Regions from separate parts of the Pseudomonas sp. PVC-3-1 genome, predicted to be linked through region 3. Evidence: riboswitches for the same ligand, from Rfam matches in the RefSeq annotation. Region 3 holds a riboswitch; each other region holds the start of a gene.
What was found. Region 3 has a riboswitch for cobalamin ahead of AC2T4A_RS26415 (TonB-dependent receptor plug domain-containing protein). Riboswitches for the same ligand answer to the same signal wherever they lie in the genome.
Positions count from the first base shown of each region.

Region 1: another riboswitch for cobalamin. It lies ahead of AC2T4A_RS01265 (CbtB domain-containing protein); the one in region 3 lies ahead of AC2T4A_RS26415 (TonB-dependent receptor plug domain-containing protein).
Region 2: another riboswitch for cobalamin. It lies ahead of cobO (cob(I)yrinic acid a,c-diamide adenosyltransferase); the one in region 3 lies ahead of AC2T4A_RS26415 (TonB-dependent receptor plug domain-containing protein).

Region 1 is NZ_CM172023.1:255,196-261,113, forward strand. Features, by position in the region: gene cobM (precorrin-4 C(11)-methyltransferase) at 1-587, opposite strand, end outside; gene AC2T4A_RS01255 (cobalamin biosynthesis protein) at 584-1,000, opposite strand; gene AC2T4A_RS01260 (CbtA family protein) at 1,071-1,781, opposite strand; gene AC2T4A_RS01265 (CbtB domain-containing protein) at 1,875-2,060, opposite strand; cobalamin riboswitch at 2,166-2,375, opposite strand; cobalamin riboswitch at 2,436-2,630, shown strand; gene cobW (cobalamin biosynthesis protein CobW) at 2,866-3,918, shown strand; gene cobN (cobaltochelatase subunit CobN) at 4,015-5,918, shown strand, end outside.
Region 2 is NZ_CM172023.1:2,592,393-2,598,310, reverse strand. Features, by position in the region: gene cobD (threonine-phosphate decarboxylase CobD) at 1-282, opposite strand, end outside; partial or broken gene cbiB (adenosylcobinamide-phosphate synthase CbiB) at 282-1,121, opposite strand; partial or broken gene AC2T4A_RS12135 (cobalamin biosynthesis protein) at 1,227-1,358, opposite strand; gene bluB (5,6-dimethylbenzimidazole synthase) at 1,355-2,005, opposite strand; gene AC2T4A_RS12125 (cobyrinic acid a,c-diamide synthase CobB) at 2,002-3,297, opposite strand; gene cobO (cob(I)yrinic acid a,c-diamide adenosyltransferase) at 3,523-4,134, opposite strand; cobalamin riboswitch at 4,405-4,629, opposite strand; gene AC2T4A_RS12115 (ABC transporter permease) at 4,760-5,905, shown strand; gene AC2T4A_RS12110 (ABC transporter ATP-binding protein) at 5,902-5,918, shown strand, end outside.
Region 3 is NZ_CM172023.1:5,741,804-5,747,721, forward strand. Features, by position in the region: gene AC2T4A_RS26410 ((2Fe-2S) ferredoxin domain-containing protein) at 1-627, opposite strand, end outside; gene AC2T4A_RS26415 (TonB-dependent receptor plug domain-containing protein) at 627-2,582, opposite strand; cobalamin riboswitch at 2,677-2,883, opposite strand; gene AC2T4A_RS26420 (VOC family protein) at 2,945-3,373, opposite strand; gene AC2T4A_RS26425 (class I SAM-dependent methyltransferase) at 3,434-4,162, opposite strand; gene AC2T4A_RS26430 (cupin domain-containing protein) at 4,328-4,696, shown strand; gene AC2T4A_RS26435 (DUF3303 domain-containing protein) at 4,888-5,193, shown strand; gene AC2T4A_RS26440 (GlxA family transcriptional regulator) at 5,183-5,918, opposite strand, start outside.

The sequences.
Region 1 (5,918 bases), 1.0 Mb from region 3:
TGATCCGGCCAGCTGGCGCGGTGGATCACCGCGATCGGGCAATCGGCGCCGTAGTGCGGCAGCAGTTCGGCGACGATGTTCGGCAACTGTCCCACGCCGAGATGAATCGCCAGGGTCGCACGGTGCTGCGCCAGCTCGGCAAGGGATTCACCTTCGGGCATGCGCGTCTTGTGGGCGTAACGGGTAAGGATCAGCGTCTGCGAGATATCCGGCAGGGTCAGCTCGCAACCCAGGATCGCCGCGCAGGCAGAGGTGGCGGTTACGCCAGGAACGATCTCATAGGGAATGCCCAGCGCACGCAGGTGGCGAATCTGCTCACCGATGGCGCCGTACAGCGACGGGTCGCCGGAGTGCACTCGGGCAACATCCTTGCCTTCGCCATGGGCCTGGGCCAGCAGTGCGACGATCTCGTCCAGGTGCAGTTCGGCGGTATTCACCACGCGTTCGGCGCTGTGCCCTTCCAGCACCGCCGGCGGTACCAGCGAGCCTGCGTAGAGGATCACCGGACAGGAACGGATCAGCCGCTGGCCCTTGACCGTGATGAGTTCAGGGTCGCCGGGGCCGGCACCGATGAAATGGACCGTCATGGCTGCTCCTGTATGAGTTCGACGGGGATGAAAGCCAGCGCGCAGGTGGCTTGATCGCTGCGCCGTTTGCCCACCAGCAGGCGTGCCGGCGCACCGCTTTGCGCCTCGGCCTGTAGCAATGCCGCCGCCTCGGCTACGCTGGCGCTCCCGGTGGCGGCGCGCACGGTTTCGGAGGGCTCGCCCAGGCGCTTCTCGCATGTCGCGAGCTGTTGCGGCGTGAACAGTGCCAGCGGCAGGTCGAGCGCGGTGGCCAGCGCGACAAGCCCGTCTTCGTCGGCCTTCAGCGTGGCGCTGGCCAGCGCGGTGAGGTTCGACTCGTCGAGTCCGACTTCCGCCAGCGTTTCGCGCAGCAACTCGCGCAGTTCATCGAGCGAGCAGCCACGGCGGCAACCCAGGCCGGCAACCAGCGTCATTCTCTATCTCCAGAAAACAAAACCCCGCAGGCGGCCGAGCCGGCTGCGGGGGTCGAGCATAACGCGTGGATCAGGCCGACGGCGCGAAGCGACGGAACAGCCAGGCCGCGACCAGGCCCAGGGCTGCCCAGAACACCGCGTTGGTGACCAGCGAGGCGACGATGAACTCATGGGCGAGGCTTTCCGGCGCGAGGCTGGAATGCACTTCCGGCTGCGGCGCGCCGATCACATGCGGTACCACCAGCAGTGCGGCACCGACGATCTTCAGTGCCCAGTTGCGGCCGAACACCAGCAGCGCGAGGCCGGCGGCGGTGGCGGCGGCCGTGCCGATCCACCAGGTCTGCCGCAGGTTCAGGTCGGCGGCGGCGGTGCCGGGGACTTCCGGCGGCAGGCCCAGAGATGGAGCCAGGGTGAACACGGCGAAACCGGCCAGGCCCCAGAGCAGGCCTTCGGAGGTCTTGCCCGGCTCGCGCAGGGTGAACAGGCCGGCCAGCATCAGGGCGAAGCCCACCGCGACCACCAGGTTGCCGCCGGTGGTGGAGAGGATGCGCTGCCAGCCGTCTTCCGGTTCCCAGGCTTGCGCGTCATGGTGGTGGCCAGCGGCAGCACCCTCGGCATGCTCATGAGCGTGCTCCTCGACCAGCGCGGCGGCCGGCTCGGATTTCTCATAGGTTTCCGCCTTGAGGATCAGCGGGGATACCCACAGCAACTGGACCACGGTGAGTACCAGCGCCGCGATCAGACCGGCGAAACCGGCGGTCTGGGCGATACGTTTGATCATTGCAATTCTCCAGGCGAGACGAGGCCTCGAACGCTGCGAACGCGCGACCGGGAGTGCCTCGAATTCGCTGCGCTTACGCGCAGGCGGTGCACATCAGTGGCAGGGGAAACCAGCGCTGTGGCGGGTGTCGTGCGCGGCGTTGTGCACCGCTTCCAGATGCGAGAAGCCGGCGAAATACACCAGCAGCGCGCCCAGCAGGCTGGCGCCAACGGCCAGGCTGATGCGCTTGGAAAGGGGGATGGAAGTGCTCGACGCGTGCGTCAGGGTGCTGCTGGACATGAACGTTCCCTCTGAAGATCAAAGTAAGAGAACGCAGAGGTTGAACGCATTCGAACGCGCCGGAAGGACGCGCCACGGCCTGCGCCCGCCCACCGCGGGTTTGCCAAAAAACGAAAGCTCCAGGCCGGTCTCCGGGCTTGCGACGTTGGCTCGTGGCCAAGCGGGTCAGTCTTCCCATGCGTGCGCACAGTGACTACTGATGACCCTACGATCGCCTACCGTTGCGGGGGCAGCGCCGGACTGGTCCTTGCGGACGCACCGGCTTCCCGTTTCACCTCGCGCGCGGCGCGAGACACCTGAAACCGCGCTAGCTGACCACGGCAGCCGGCAGGCGTCAACCGATCCCCGGCGATTGACCGCCCCGTCTACGCTGCGTAGCCTTCCTCCCTTCGAGGTTCTCCGGCGCTGGCCGGAGCTAAGAGGGAACGTGGAAATCTTCGGATGCGCCACGGCTGCCCCCGCAACTGTGAACAGCCTGTCTCTTCATGCGCCACTGCCGATTCGGGCGGGAAGGCGAAGAGATAACCAAGGGCTGTGAGCCAGGAGACCTGCCTCGTCACCGGTTTTCGATCTGCTGCGCGTCGGCCATGCTGCGTTGGAGGATCGCCGTGGACTGCTCATTGACTACAGTCAACTCTGCATCCCCGGCGATCCTCCGCCTAGCCTGGCTCTAGCTCGCGAGATCCGGAACCGGTTCGTTATCAACAGACAACCGGGCGGGGTGATCCGGTGGCGACCTTCGTTGCGCGGCGAACCCGCGCGCGCGCCCTTCATCCGCCTTCCAACTTCCGCTTGCGAGGCGCGCATGAAAACCCTGGCCAAACTCCCCGTCACCATCGTCACCGGCTTCCTCGGTGCCGGTAAGACCACCCTGCTCCGCCACATGCTCGACAATGCCGAAGGCCGCCGCATCGCGGTGATCGTCAACGAATTCGGCGAGCTGGGCATCGACGGCGAAATCCTCAAGCAGTGCTCCATTGGCTGCAGCGAAGAAGAAGCGGTCGGCCGCGTCTTCGAACTGGCCAACGGCTGCCTGTGCTGCACCGTGCAGGAAGAATTCTTCCCGGTGATGCGCGAGCTGGTGGCGCGCCGCGGCGACCTCGACCAGATACTCATCGAAACTTCCGGCCTGGCCCTGCCCAAGCCGCTGGTGCAGGCCTTCCAATGGCCGGAAATCCGCAACGCCTGCACCGTGGATGCGGTGATCACCGTGGTCGACAGCCCGGCCGTGGCCGCCGGCACCTTCGCCGCCCACCCCGAGCAGGTGGACGAGCAGCGCAAGCAGGACCCGAACCTGGATCACGAATCGCCGCTGCACGAACTCTTCGAAGACCAGCTCGCCAGCGCCGACCTGGTGGTACTGAACAAGGCCGACCTGCTCGACGCCGACGCGCTGGCCCGCGTACGCGCCGAAGTCGCGGAAGAACTGCCGCCGGCGGTGAAGATCGTCGAAGCCAATTCCGGCCAGCTGCCGCTCTCCGTGCTGCTGGGTCTGAATGCCGAAGCCGAGCTGCACATCGACAGCCGCCCGACGCATCACGACCACGAGGGCCATGAAGATCATGACCACGACGAGTTCGACTCCTTCCATGTCGACCTCCCGGAAGTGGAAGAGCGCGCCCTGCTGGATGCCCTGAACGCGCTGGTCGAGCGCCACGCCGTGCTGCGCATCAAGGGCTTCGTCGCCATCCCCGGCAAACCCATGCGCCTGCTGGTGCAAGGTGTCGGCAAGCGCTTTGACAAGCACTTCGACCGCGCCTGGCGCAGCGATGAAACCCGCGGCACGCGCCTGGTGGTGATCGGCCAGGAACTGGACCAGGCCGCCATCGCCAACGAGCTGCGTACCGCCCTCTCCTGATCGTGTAGGAGCGAGCTTGCTCGCGAACCAACCTCGCAGCGGGGCAATGTTCGCGAGCAAGCTCGCTCCTACGAAGAGCCACCATCGAGCAAACCCATGCACCTGCTGCGCACCCAACCCGGCGGCTTCGTCCCCGACGACGGCATCGCCGACCTGGCCCAGACGCCCGCCGACCTGGTGATTCTTTGCAGCGGCGACTCGCACCTGGCGCTGCTCGCCGAGGCCGCCCGCGAACTGCCGGAGGATTACCCGAGCCTGCGCCTGGCCAACCCCATGCAGTTGCAGAACCACGCCTCGGTGGACCTCTACGTCGACGAGGTGCTGCAACATGCCAAGGTCATCCTGATTTCCGTGCACGGTGGTGTCGGTTACTGGCGCTACGGCATGGAGCAGTTGGTGGCGCTGGCCGAGCGCGGCGTCACGCTGATCGCGGTACCCGGCGACGACAAACCCGACCCCGAACTGGCCGCGCTGTGCAGCGTTGCGTCGCACGACGCAGAGCGCCTCTGGCAGTACCTGCGCCAGGGCGGCATGGACAACGCCCGGCAATTCTTCGCCTGCCTCGCCAACCGTCACCTGCAACGCGATTACGCCTGGAGCGAGCCACAAACCCTGCCGCGCGTGTCGGTCTATCACCCGCAAGTGGGCAGTTGCGACCTCGCCCGCTGGCAGGCCGACTGGCATCCCGAGTCCCCGGTGGCCGCCTTGCTGTTCTATCGCACGCACCTGCAAGCGGCGAACACCGGCTTTATCGACACCTTCTGCGAACGCCTGCAGGCCCAGGGCATCAACCCGCTGCCCATCGCCGTGGCCAGCCTCAAGGAAGCCGCGTGCCTGGCGACGGTAGAAGGCCTGCTCGATAGCGCCGACGCCGAGTTGATCATCAACACCACCGGCTTCGCCCAGTCGAACCCGGAAGCGCCACAGGAACGCCCTTTCAGACGCGACGTGCCGGTGCTGCAGGCCATCTGCTCGCTGGATAACCTCGATCTCTGGCGCGCCAACCCGCAGGGCCTCGGCCCGCGCGACCTGGCCATGCACATCGCGCTGCCGGAGCTGGACGGCCGCCTCATCACCCGGCCGATCAGCTTCAAGGGCCTGGCCTGGCGCAGCGAGCGCAGCCAGAGCGACGTGGTCTGCTACCTGCCGCACCTGCCAGGCATGGACTTCGTCGCCGAGCTGGCGCGGCGCTGGATGCTGCTGGCGCGCAAGGCCAATGCCGACAAGCGCGTGGCGCTGATCCTGGCCAACTATCCAACCCGCGATGGCCGCATCGGCAACGGCGTCGGCCTCGACACGCCGGCCGCCGCATTGAACATCCTGAGCGCGCTGGAGGCTCAGGGTTATCCGGTCGCCGGTTTGCCCGATTCCGGCACGGCGCTGATCCAGCAACTGCTCGGCGGCGTCAGCAACGACCTCGACAGCCTCGACCTGCGCCCCTGCGCGCAGAGCCTGGCGCTGGACGACTACCTCGCCTGCTTCGCGCGCCTGCCCGCGGCCAACCAGCAAGCCGTGCGCGAGCGCTGGGGCGAGCCGCAACAGGACCCGATGTTCCGCAGCGGCCGGATGATGGTCGCTGGCCTGCGCTTCGGCCTGGGCTTTGTCGGCATCCAGCCGGCGCGCGGCTACCAGCTCGACGCGGCGGCGATCTACCACGACCCGTCACTGGTGCCGCCCCACGGCTACCTCGCCTTCTACTTCTGGCTGCGCGAAGTGTTCGGCGCCGATGCTGTGATCCACGTCGGCAAGCACGGCAACCTGGAATGGCTGCCGGGCAAGGGCGTCGGGCTCTCGGAAGAGTGCTGGCCGGACGCGATCCTCGGTCCGCTCCCCAACCTCTACCCCTTCATCGTCAACGATCCCGGCGAAGGCGCACAGGCCAAGCGCCGCGCGCAAGCCGTGATCATCGACCACCTGATGCCGCCGCTGACCCGCGCGGAAAACTACGGCCCGCTGCGTGACCTTGAACGGCTGGCCGACGAGTACTACGACGCCTCCCT
Region 2 (5,918 bases), 3.1 Mb from region 3:
AGGCGAGATCACACCGACCTTGCCCGGCCTGCGCAAGCGCGGCAGCAACTGGATCGCCGCCTGGCTGCCGGGCAGCGCCAGCAGCTTCTCGGCGCCGTAGTAGCGGCGTGCGGCAGCTTCCAGGCCGTCGCCGTCCTCCGGCAAGCGCATCCAGGCCGTCGCCGGCACGCTGGGCAGAGCCCAGGACCAGGGCGATATACCGGTGGACAGGTCCAGCCATTCGGCGAGCGGAATACCGTACTGCTGCGCCGCTTTGCGCAACCGGCCGCCATGTTCGAGCATCAGAGCACTCCCAGAATCAGGATGATCACCAACCATAACAACACCCCCTGGCGCACCAGGGCCAGCGCGCGCCAGATGTCCACGGCGGTGGGCGCTGGGCCTTCGCCCAGCTGCGGGCGTTCGTGCAGTTCGCCGTGGTAGCGGGCGCAGCCACCGAGCGACACGCCCAGCGCACCCGCGCCGGCGGCCATCACGGGGCCGGCGTTGGGACTGTCCCACTGCGGCGCCTGCGTGCGCCAGCAACGCAAGGCAAGCCGGGTATGGCCGAGCAGCGCGTAGGTGAAGGCCACCAGCCGCGCCGGAATGTAGTTGAGCACGTCGTCGATCTTCGCCGCCGCCCAGCCGAAGCGCTCGAAGCGCGCGTTGCGGTAGCCCCACATGGCGTCGAGGGTGTTGCTCAGGCGATAGAGCACCACGCCCGGCGCGCCGGCCACGGCGAACCAGAACAGCGCGGCGTACACCGCATCGCTGCCGTTCTCCAGCACCGATTCGGTGGCGGCGCGAGCCACAGCGGTCTCGTCCAGCTCGGCGGTTTCGCGGCTGACCATGTAGCCCACGCGCAGCCGGGCTTCGTTGAGGTCACCGGCGCGCAAGGCCAGCGCCACCGGTTCGGCGTGTTCGCCCAGGCTGCGCAGGCCCAGCGCGGAGTACAACGCGAGCGCCTGCACCATCCATCCGACATAGGGCAGCAAGCTGAGTAGCAGCGCGACCAGGGTCAGCGGGATGACTGCGATGATCCAGGCGGTGACGCCATGGCTGCGCCAGGCGAGGCCGGGGGTGTCATTCCTGGGACTAATGGCGCTCGCAGATACACCCTCTCCCCAGCCCTCTCCCTGAAGGGAGAGGGAGCAAATTGGAGTTGCCGACCTGCTCGTCGTTTCGCCTGAAACTGAACAGTCCCCTCTCCCTTCAGGGAGAGGGTAAGGGAGAGGGCGCTCCGGAACTCGGGAACGATTGAAGCGCCGCTCCAGCCGGTCCGCCAGGCGCCCGAAAGCCACCAGCGGGTGCCAGCGTTTCGGCTCGCCCAGCAGGGAATCCAGCGCTACGCCGAGGACGCTCAGCAGGGCCAGGCTCATGGCTGTTCTCCCCAGTGGTTCTCGTACAACAGCTCGCTGAGCGCGCGCGGTTGACGCCAGCCTTCGAGCGCCAGCATCGGCGCGGGATAGAACTCGCTGACCGGACCAAGGCAGATCACCGCCACGGCCTCGGCTCCTGCCGGCAAGCCCAACAGCTCGCCCAACGCGGCAGGATCGAACAGGGATACCCAGCCCATGCCGAGGCCTTCGGCGCGGGAGGCGAGCCAGAGGTTCTGGATCGCGCAGGACAGCGAGGCGAGGTCCATGTTCGGCAAGGTACGACGGCCGAACACATGCGCCTCGCGGCCATCCATCAAGGCGGCCACCAGCACTTCGGCGCAGTCGAGCACGCCCTCGACCTTCAGCCGCATGAACTCGTCGGAACGCTCGCCCAGCGCCTCGGCGGTACGCACGCGTTCCTCCTCCACCAGAGCATGGATCGACTGGCGCAGCTCCCGCGCGGTCACGCGGACGAAGCGCCACGGCTGCATCAACCCGACGCTGGGTGCCTGGTGCGCCGCTTCCAGCAGGCGCGCGAGCAACTCAGGCGACACCTCTCCAGCGCTGAAGTGGCGCATGTCGCGGCGCTCGGCAATGGCGCGGTAGAGCGCGGCGCGCTCTTCTGGGCTGTAGGCATGCTCGGTCATGGTCTGAAGAGTGCGGCCGCGGCGTCCGGATCGGACGGCAGGTAGAAGTGGATATAGGACGCGGTGAGCCGGCCGCGGCGGAACACCGCTTCGGCCACCGGCTTGTCGTTGGGGCAGACGCCACGGGCCAGCGGCTCCGCGCTGCTGTCCAGCAACGAATGATGGAAGGTGTGCCCGCGCAGAATGCCTTCGGGCAGCGTCACGGCCTGCAGCGCCAGCGCGGCGAGGCGCTTCTGCATGCGCGCTTCACCCGGCAGCAGACCGAGCAGTTCTGCGCGCTCGCCGGCTGCGTCGGTCAGCGCATCGAGCAGATAGAGCATGCCGCCGCACTCGGCGAGGATCGGCTTGCCCATCTCGTGGTGCGCGTGGATGGCCAGGGCCATGGCGCGGTTCTCCGCCAGCGCCTGCAGGTGCAGTTCCGGATAGCCGCCGGGCAGGTAGAGGCTGTCCACTTCCGGCAGCGCTCCGTCACGCAACGGCGAGAAGAACACCAGCTCGGCGCCCAGCTCGCGCAGCAGGTCGAGGTTGGCCTGATAAAGGAAGGCGAAGGCGTTGTCCCGCGCCACGCCGATGCGCACGCCGTCGAGGCGGGAAGACTCGCTGCGCGGTTCGGGCGCAGCAAAGCTCACCGGCAGCGGCAGCTCGGTACTGGCGCTGGCCGCCAGGGCATCAGCGGCGGCGTCCAGGCGGGCATCGAGGTCAGCCAGCTCGCCAGCCTGCACCAGGCCGAGGTGTCGGCTGGGCAGCTCCACTTCGGTATCGCGCGGCAACGCGCCGTACCAGCGAATCCATTCTGGCAGGCTGTCACGCACCAGGTCACGGTGGCGCTGGCTGCCGATGCGGTTGGCGAGCACGCCGGAGAACGGCAAGTCGCTCTGATAAGTAGCCATGCCGACGGCCATGGCGCCGAAGGTCTGGGCCATGGACTGGCCATTGATCACCGCCATCACCGGCACGTTGAATCGCCGTGCGAGATCAGCGGCCGAGGGCGAGCCGTCGAACAGGCCCATCACGCCCTCGATGAGGATCAGGTCAGCCTCGCCGGCCGCTTCCCAGAGCAGGCGGCGGCTTTCGCCCTCGCCGACCATCCACAGGTCCAGCTGGTAGACCGGCGCGTCACTGGCACGGGCGAGGATCATCGGGTCGAGGAAATCCGGGCCGCACTTGAACACCCGCACCTTGCGCCCGAGGCGCGTGTGCAGGCGCGCCAGGGCGGCGGTCACGGTGGTCTTGCCTTGGCCAGAAGCGGGCGCAGCGATCAGCAGCGCGGGGCATTGGCGCGCATCACGCATCAGTCGCACTCCCCGGCACGGGCAGAGAGCCCCTTACCCCAGCCCTCTCCCAGAGGAAGAGGGAGCAGTTGGGTGTGTCCTGTGGGATGGCTTTTCGTCGATCAACAGTCGCGCCGCGGTCAGCCGAGGCAGCAGAGCCTGCCGGCGAGCGCCAACGCTTTTCCAAACACCGAACGGTCCCCTCTTCCCCCGGGAGAGGGTTAGGGTGAGGGAAGCCCCAGACCATCAGAACTCCACCCCTTTCTGCGCCTTGATCCCTGCCTTGAAGGCATGTTTCACCAGGCCCATTTCGGTCACGGTATCGGCGGCCTCGACCATCTCCGGCTGCACGCCGCGCCCAGTGGCGACCACATGCTGCATCGGCGGGCGCGCGGCGATGTCGGCCAGCACAGCGTCCAGTTCCAGGTAGCCGTGCTTGAGGGCAATGTTCACTTCGTCCAGCACCACCAGGCCGACTTGCGGGTCGTTCAGCAGTTGCCGCGCCACGTTCCAGGCGGCCTGTGCCTTGGCGATGTCGCGCTGGCGGTCCTGGGTTTCCCAGGTGAAGCCTTCGCCCATCACATGGAAGCTGACTTCCTCGGGGAAACGACGGAAGAATGCCTCTTCGCCGGTGGTCGCAGCCCCCTTGATGAACTGCACGACGCCCACCTTCATACCGTGACCGAGCGCGCGAGCGACCATGCCGAAAGCCGAGCTGCTCTTGCCCTTGCCGTTGCCGCTGTTGACCAGGAATACGCCGCGTTCGCCCTGGGCCTGGGCGATCTTCTCGTCGATCACCGCCTTCTTGCGCTGCATGCGCGAGCGATGGCGCTCGTCCTTTTCGACGGATTCAGTCATGGCAGGTTGCTCCTGAAAGGATTTGCACGGGCGTGAGGCTGCCGGCCAGGTGGCAGCCAACCAGGGATGGAATGGGCAGGGATTCGCCGCTGGCGCGCGCGGGCGCCATGCGGCAGAGGCCGGCCAGCACGAAGGCTGTCGACCTAGGGAATAGGGGGTTCACCTGAAGGATTCTCCGCCGCTCTCACCCGCGCGGCACTAACCAGTCGGGGCAGACGGAGGACGGCAACGCGCGGCGCATGGCGCCGACGTCGGCAGCGCCTCCCGCGATGCCATGCGATGCAGCAGGCCGGTCTCCGGGCTTGCGAGTGGAAACATCTGGGTTTCCGAAGGAACCGCGCCTTCCCATGCCGGTGGCACAGTGGCTGTTTGCGGCTCGAAGCTCGCTTACCGTTGCGGGGGCAGCGCCGGAATGGTCGATTGCGCATCGACTTCACCGGCTTCCCTGTTTCACTCGCGGCTCGCGCCGAGAGCACCTGAAGCAGGCGCGCAGCTTAGTGGCTGGCGAGCTGGGGCGTCAATTGAACAGGATGTCGCCGAGGCCCGCCGTATCCGCCGCAAAGGCTCTACAAAGCGTCACACAAGTCAAGTGGTCGCGACGCGTAACTTCGCTAGAATGCGAGTCATGATGACGACTGCCCAGCCCGGCCAGCTTCAGCTCGACACCACCGCCAGCCCACCGCTGATGCACGTCAGCGGAGACTGGACGCTCGCGCATTTCTCTACGCTGGAAGCCCAGGTGGCTGCCCAGCGCAGCGCCGAATCGCCCGCCCAGCTGGATTTCGCCGGCCTCGGCGCGCTGGATACCGCCGGTGCCGCCCTGCTCGCCGAGATCATCGGCGGCGCCCGCATGAGCCAGCTGGAGCAGATCGCCCGCAATCTGCCCGCCGAACGCCAGGCGCTGCTGCGCACCGTGGGCAGCGCGATCACCCAGTGCCGCCTCGACGAAAAGGCGCCCCCTCCGGGCAACGCACTGGTCGATGTACTGGAGCGCATCGGCATCGCCTCGGTCACCTTCAAGGACCACCTGATCGGCCTGCTCGGCTTCATCGGTCTGACCCTGCAGACGCTGGTGCGCAACCTGCTGCGCCCACGCCGCTGGCGCATGACCTCGCTGGCCGCGCACATGGAGGAGACCGGGCTGGATGCCGTGCCCATCGTCGCCCTGCTGACCTTCATGGTCGGCGCGGTGGTGGCCTTCCTCGGCGCCACCGTGCTGCAGAAGTTCGGCGCGCAGATCTACACGGTCGACCTGGTGGGCTTCTCCTTCCTGCGCGAATTCGGCGTGCTGCTCACCGCGATCCTGCTCGCCGGTCGCACCGCCAGCGCCTTCACCGCACAGATCGGCTCGATGAAGGCCAACCAGGAGATCGACGCCATCCAGGCCCTGGGCCTCGACCCGGTGGAACTGCTGGTGCTGCCACGGGTGCTGGCGCTGCTGCTGACCCTGCCGATGCTGACCTTCCTGGCGATGATCTCCGGCATCTTCGGCGGCGGCGTGGTCTGCGCCCTGAGCCTGGACATCTCGCCACGCATGTTCCTCTACATGCTGCAGAACGATATCGCCGTGCAGCACTTCCTGGTGGGCATCGTCAAAGCCCCGGTGTTCGCCTTCATCATCGCTGTGATCGGCTGCCTGGAAGGCTTCCGAGTCAGCGGCAGCGCGCAGTCGGTGGGCGAACACACGACCTCCAGCGTGGTCCAGTCGATCTTCGTGGTGATCCTGCTGGATGCGATGTTCGCGCTGTTCTTCATGGAGATGGGCTGGTGAGCGAACCGATCAT
Region 3 (5,918 bases):
CTCGTCACTGTGCAGGCCATACCAGACGCGCTCGGGATAGACCGTCAGCACCGGCCCGCGATTGCAGGGAAATTGGCAACCGGTACGGGTCAGCAAGGCACCCTCGCCGTTCTCGTAGAGATCGAGACGGATCAGCTCGCGGCGCAAGGTCTTCCACAGCGGCAGCGCACCGCGCCGCACGCAGCGCGGCCCGGTACAGAGGAACAGGTGATGCCGGTGCGGCGGCGGCGCGGACCAGTCCGGCTGTGACGGCACCTCGCCGATGCCCTGGCAATCCAACTGCTGCGCTGGATCGTCAATCGCCGCCAGTACCGCCGTCGCATCCAGCCCGCGCCGGCCAAGCGCCGATGCGGTGATCCTGGGCGGCGGCGCCTGGGGATAGCCTGCCGACAGCACGGCCAGCTCGGCACGCAACCAGTCCAGGTAGGCACCGTCAGCGCTCGGCTCCAGGTCCACCAGCAACAGCTGACGATTCTCGGCGAACAGCTCGCGCATCCGCCTCCAGAGCGAATCGAAACCCTCGCCGGTGTCGATGATCTCGACACCGGCAAGACGCGCCGATACCGCGCGCTGCAGGTGCTCGCCCTGGACGCCGGCCAATGGGCCGACCAGCAGGATGGCCTTCATCAGAAGCTGAAGGTGTAACGAAGTTCGGCGGTGCGTGGGCGGCCGAGGTTGTCCACCTGACGCATGCCGTTACTGGTGCGGCCGGTGGCGTAGTCGCGGTCCAGCAGGTTCTCCAGCAGCAGGCTCAGGCGGTGTGCGCGGGCCACATCGAGGTAGCGGTAAGCGTCGCCGTCGAGCACGCTGTAATGGCCGTAGTCGTCGTCCTGGGCGCTGACGATTGAGCCTACGTAGCGCGTGGCGAGGCCGGCGCCCCAGAAGTTGTCGTCGTAGCCGGCACGCACGCGGGCGAAGAAGTGCGGGATGTTGTTGACCGTCACGCCGTCACGGCTGTCCACCAGGTTGCGCGTGGCGTCGGCCGAGACCTGCCAGTGCCGGCCAAACTGCCACTGGCCGTTGGCTTCCACGCCGCGTACCTCGATCTCACCGTTGCCGTTCACCCACTGGTCGCCGGCGAGAGTGATGAGGTCGGTGATCTCGCGGCGGAACAGGGTGACGCTGCCGCTCCACGGCTGGTCGAACAGCTCGCCGGTGTAATCCAGGCCCAACTCGGCGTTGCGGCTGCGCTCGGGCTTGAGGTCACGGTTACCGACTTCATCGCCCGGTTCGTTGACGAACAACTGCTCGGCGGTGGGCAGCTTGAAGGCGGTGCCGAACTGGCCGCGCAGCTTGAGCTGCTGGGTCAGGTCGTAGAGCGAGGTGAGCATCCATACCGTGGCGCCCTCGCCGCCGGAGATTTCCTCGCGGCGCACGCCCAGGCTCGGGTGCCAGTCGGGCAGCGCCTCGATGTTCGGCCGCAGCTGGGCATACAGCGCGTGGGACTCGGCCTTGTCGTTGTCGATGATCAGCACGTCGTCCTGGCCCTTGTACCACTGGTTGTCGCTGCCGAAGACCAGCTCGTGGCCGCCGGCCAACCTGGCCTTGCCCTCAAGCTGCGCGCCCCAGTCGGTAAAGCCCCAGTAGTCGTTGTGATTGAGCACCTGGGTGCCGCCGCCCTGCAGGTTGTAGACGCGGTCGTAGCGGGTGTCCCAGTCATTGATATGGGTCTTGGCGAACCAGCTGAAGTCGTCGCTGACGCTCTGCTGGAAGGTCGCCGTGGCGATCTGCTGGATACGGTTGTTGCTGGTGTGGTGGTTGGATGTCGGGCGGGCGAAGTCCAGTTCGGCGTCGGCGTACTGGTAGAACAGCTCCAACCGCGAGGCCTCGCCGATGGCCTGGATGGCCTTGGCGCCGAACACGTTGACGTCATAGGAGCGGCGCTTGTCGCTGACCGTGCTGGTCATGTCCTGGTCGCGGTAAGGCTGGTAGCCGTCGGAGCGGTTGTGGCTGACGTAGGCCATCAGGCCGAGATCGCCCAGGCCGTTCTGCACGATTCGCTCCGCGCGGGCATCACCGCTGCGACCCTTGAACGTATCCAGGCCGAGGTTCACCTCACCGGCCGCCTCGCGCGAACGCGCACTGCGGGTGACGATGTTGATCACCCCGCTCACCGCCTGGGTGCCGAACAACAGGCCCTGGCCGCCCTTGAGCACTTCGATGCGCTCCACGGCGGTGGTCGGCAGGGTGTCGATGTAGATGCCGCCGTAGAGGCGGTTGTTCAGGCGCACGCCGTCCAGCAGGATCAGCGTGTCGTCGTTGCGCCCGCCCAGCAGCGAGTAGGTCCCGTAGTCGAACGGGCCGTTCTTCGGCGCAACGAACAGGCCGGGTACGTACATCTGCAGCACGCGGGTGATGTCGGCGCTGGGGCCGGCACGCTCGATCTGCTGGCGGTCGATGACCTCCAGCTTGCTGCCGTAGCGCGCCATGTCGGCCACGGTGGTGGACTCCACCGAAGGCGCGCTGACGATCTCGTCGGCCAGGTCGAGTGGCGCCGCAACGAGCTGCGAGCTGAGGGCACAGAGGGAGAGAACGGGAGTCCAGCGCGGGGCGCGCCGGTTCAGGAACGAAGAATGTTGCAAGGTGATCGCCTCGAAATAGAAATTTCGCAGGCGGCGCAGCGACACCCGGAACGAGCGCGCCCCGGGAACCGGCTCACGCCCGCCCACCGCGGGTTTGCCAAACAGGTTCCAGGCCGGTCTCCGGGCTTGCGAGGGTCGTGGGGCATCCGCCTTCCCATGCTTGCGCACAGTGGCCTAGTGGATGCTCCGCTCGCTTACCGTTGCGGGGGCAGCGCCGGACTGATCGCACGAAGGCGACGCACCGGCTTCCCGTTTCACCCCACGCACGGCGGCGGGGGGCACCTGAAACGGGGCGCATATCAACATTGCGGGTGGGAAAGCGTCAAGCACGGGGGTTGGGCAGGATGTTGCGAACGTCGCCGTCAGTGCCACGGATCGTAGGTGCCGAAGCTCCAGATATGCCCTTCCGGATCACGGCAGGTGAAGCCCTGGCCGCCGTAGTCCTCGTCCTTGATGTCGATGACGATCTGCGCGCCGCCGTTCACCGCCGCGCGATACAGCACCTCGGCGTCCCTGACCACCACGTAGATGCTCTGGGTGCAACCGCCGATCTCGTCGGGCTGGCGCATCAGCCGGCCGTACTCGTTGTCGTGCAGCGAGCCGAGCATCACCAGCCCACTGCCGTCGGCCAGCGCCAGCTGCGCATGGGCGATGCCGCCATGGTCATCGGCGACCACCAGTTGGCGCTGGAAACCGAAGGTGGCGCACAGCCAGTCGATGGCCTGCGGCGCATCGCGGTAGCGCAGGCAGGGAATCACGCTGGGGCGAACGGCGGGCAAGGGCTGCGACATGGCAATCTCCGGCAAGAAACGGGTGCAATGTTCTGAGCATAGTCGCCGGTTTTTCGCTCCTCAGCGCTGCGCGGCGACCAGCAGCAACATCGGCCGCTCACGCTCTTGCGCCAATGCCGGGTTGGCCAGCACCTGTTCTGCACTCGGCCCCCAGTCCTCGACGTGGCGCAGCGTCAGCCCCGCGCCGATCATGGCATTGAGGATGCTGCCAAGGGTGCGGTGATGCTTGAGCACACTCTTGGCCAGCCAGTCGGTGCGGCGCTCGCCTTCGTCCTGGTAATGGTCCACCGGCCAGCAGCGGCGGCCGTCTTTTTCGACGATCCAGCCGGGATTGCGCGACGCCATGTAGATCGGGTGCTCGATGGAGAACACCAGGCTGCCGCCAGGGCGCAACGCGTCGTGCACGTTGCGGAAGAAATGCGGCAGATCCTCGAGGTAATGCAGGGTCAGCGAGCTGTAGGCCAGATCGAAGGCCGCGGTGGGCAGCTCAAGCTGCTCGAGGTCGGCGCGGAAGTAGCTCACTTGCGCCGCCTCGGTCGTCTCCCGTGCGCGGTCGAGCATCTTCTGTGACACGTCCAGCCCGCTCACCGTGCGCGCGCCCTGCTCCGCCGCATATCGGCAGAACCAGCCGTAGCCGCAGCCAAGGTCGACCACATCGAGCCCCTCCAGCGGCGGCAGCAACGCGCGCAGCGAGGCCCACTCCGGCGCGCCGTCCAGGCCGTGCTGCGAGCGCGGCAGCTGGGCGTAGCCGGCGAAGAATTCGGGGTTGTCGTAGATGTTCTGCGCCATGGGATGGCACCTCCTTTCTGACGGACCAAGGTCCGATTGTCTGCACCAAGGACGGGGGTGGCAACCCGATGAAGTCAATGCCTGGGCGATCGAAGCGCAAGTTCCTGCAAGACCGCTTGCCGGGGCGGCCTTAGTGTCAGCCCAATCAAAAAAGGAGAATCAACCGTGACCCAACGCCAACCGATCAACCTGCAGAACAAGCTCGCGCTTATCCACGAAACCTGGCAGCCGCGAGTGATTGCCGAGATGAACGACTACCAGTTCAAGGTGGTGAAGCTGCACGGCGATTTCGTCTGGCACAGCCACGCCGACACCGACGAGACCTTCATCGTGCTCGACGGCGAACTGCGCATCGACTTCCGCGACGGGCCGCTGACTCTGCGAGCCGGGGAGCTGTACGTCGTACCGCGCGGTGTCGAGCACAAGCCCTACGCCGAGCACGAAGTACAGGTGATGCTGATCGAACCGCGCGGCGTGCCGAACACCGGCGATGCGGGCGGTGAGCGCACGGCGGAGAATGATCGCTGGGTGTGACCGTCGATCACCTGCCTTGGCGGCCGCCGATCAGTGGCCGCGCCCGCTTCGCTGGGTGCTGCTATGCCTGTCGGAAGAACGCCGCTCCCAGCCGGAGACTGTCACGCCTGGGATACACAGGCGCGGCTCTGGCGGCGTCGCCGGTTCGGGTCCGCGTCCATCGAAGCCCGGAGTCGGGCCGGAGGTGCGACATGCTTTATCTGGTGAACTGGACCATCCCCATCGAAAACCGCGACAGGATCATCCAGCGCTTCCTCAAGACCGGCGGCCAGCCACCGTCCGGGGTGAAGCTGGTCGGCCGCTGGCACGCCATGGGCCACATGCTCGGCTTCGGCCTGGCGGAGGCCGAGAACCCGCTCGATGTACAGCGCTGGATGTTGCAGTGGACCGACCTGATGCACCTGCAGGTGCACCCGGCGATGACCGACGCCGAATATGCACCGCTGCTCGCGCAGATGCTGCAGCAGGCGGCGGACACGCCATCGGTCAGTCCCTGAGCGCGACCTCGGCTGGCTTGGCGCCGAAGCGCTTGCGGTAATCGCTCGGCGCCATCCCGGTGATCTTGCGGAAGGTGCTGCGGAACGAACCCGGATCAAGGTAGCCAACCGTGTAGGCGATGTGGTCGACCGTGCCGTTGGTGAACTCCAGCAGCTCTCGCGCCTTGCCCACTCGCAGGTGCTGGCAGTACTCGGTCGGCTTGAGTCCGGTGGCGGCACGGAAACGGCGCAGGAAGGTGCGCTCCTCCAGCCCGGCCTGGGCGGCCATGGCGGCGAGGCTGACGTCCACCGCGCCGTTGCCCTGCAGCCAATGCTGCACCCTGAGGATGGCAGCGTCGCCGTGGCCCAGCAGTGGCGCGAAGTTGCTGCCGCATTGCTGCGCGCTGTCGCTGTGCTCGACCACCAGGAAGCGCGCGGTGCGGTTGGCGATGCTCGGGCCGAGCAGGCGGTCGACGATGCGCAGGCCAAGGTCGGACCAGGCCATCAGCCCGGCCGAGGTGATCAGGTCGCCGTCATCCACCATCGGCTTGTGCGGTTCCAGGCGCACAAGCGGGAAGCGTTGGGCGAAGGCCTCCGCTCCGCTCCAGTGGGCGGTGGCGCTGCGCCCGTCGAGCAGCCCGGCCTCGGCCACCAGCAGCCCGCCGATACACACCGAGCCCACGATGGCGCCCTCGCCGTGGCGCGCAGCGAGCCAGTCGGTGAGGTTGCGCAGCGGCGTGGCGTCG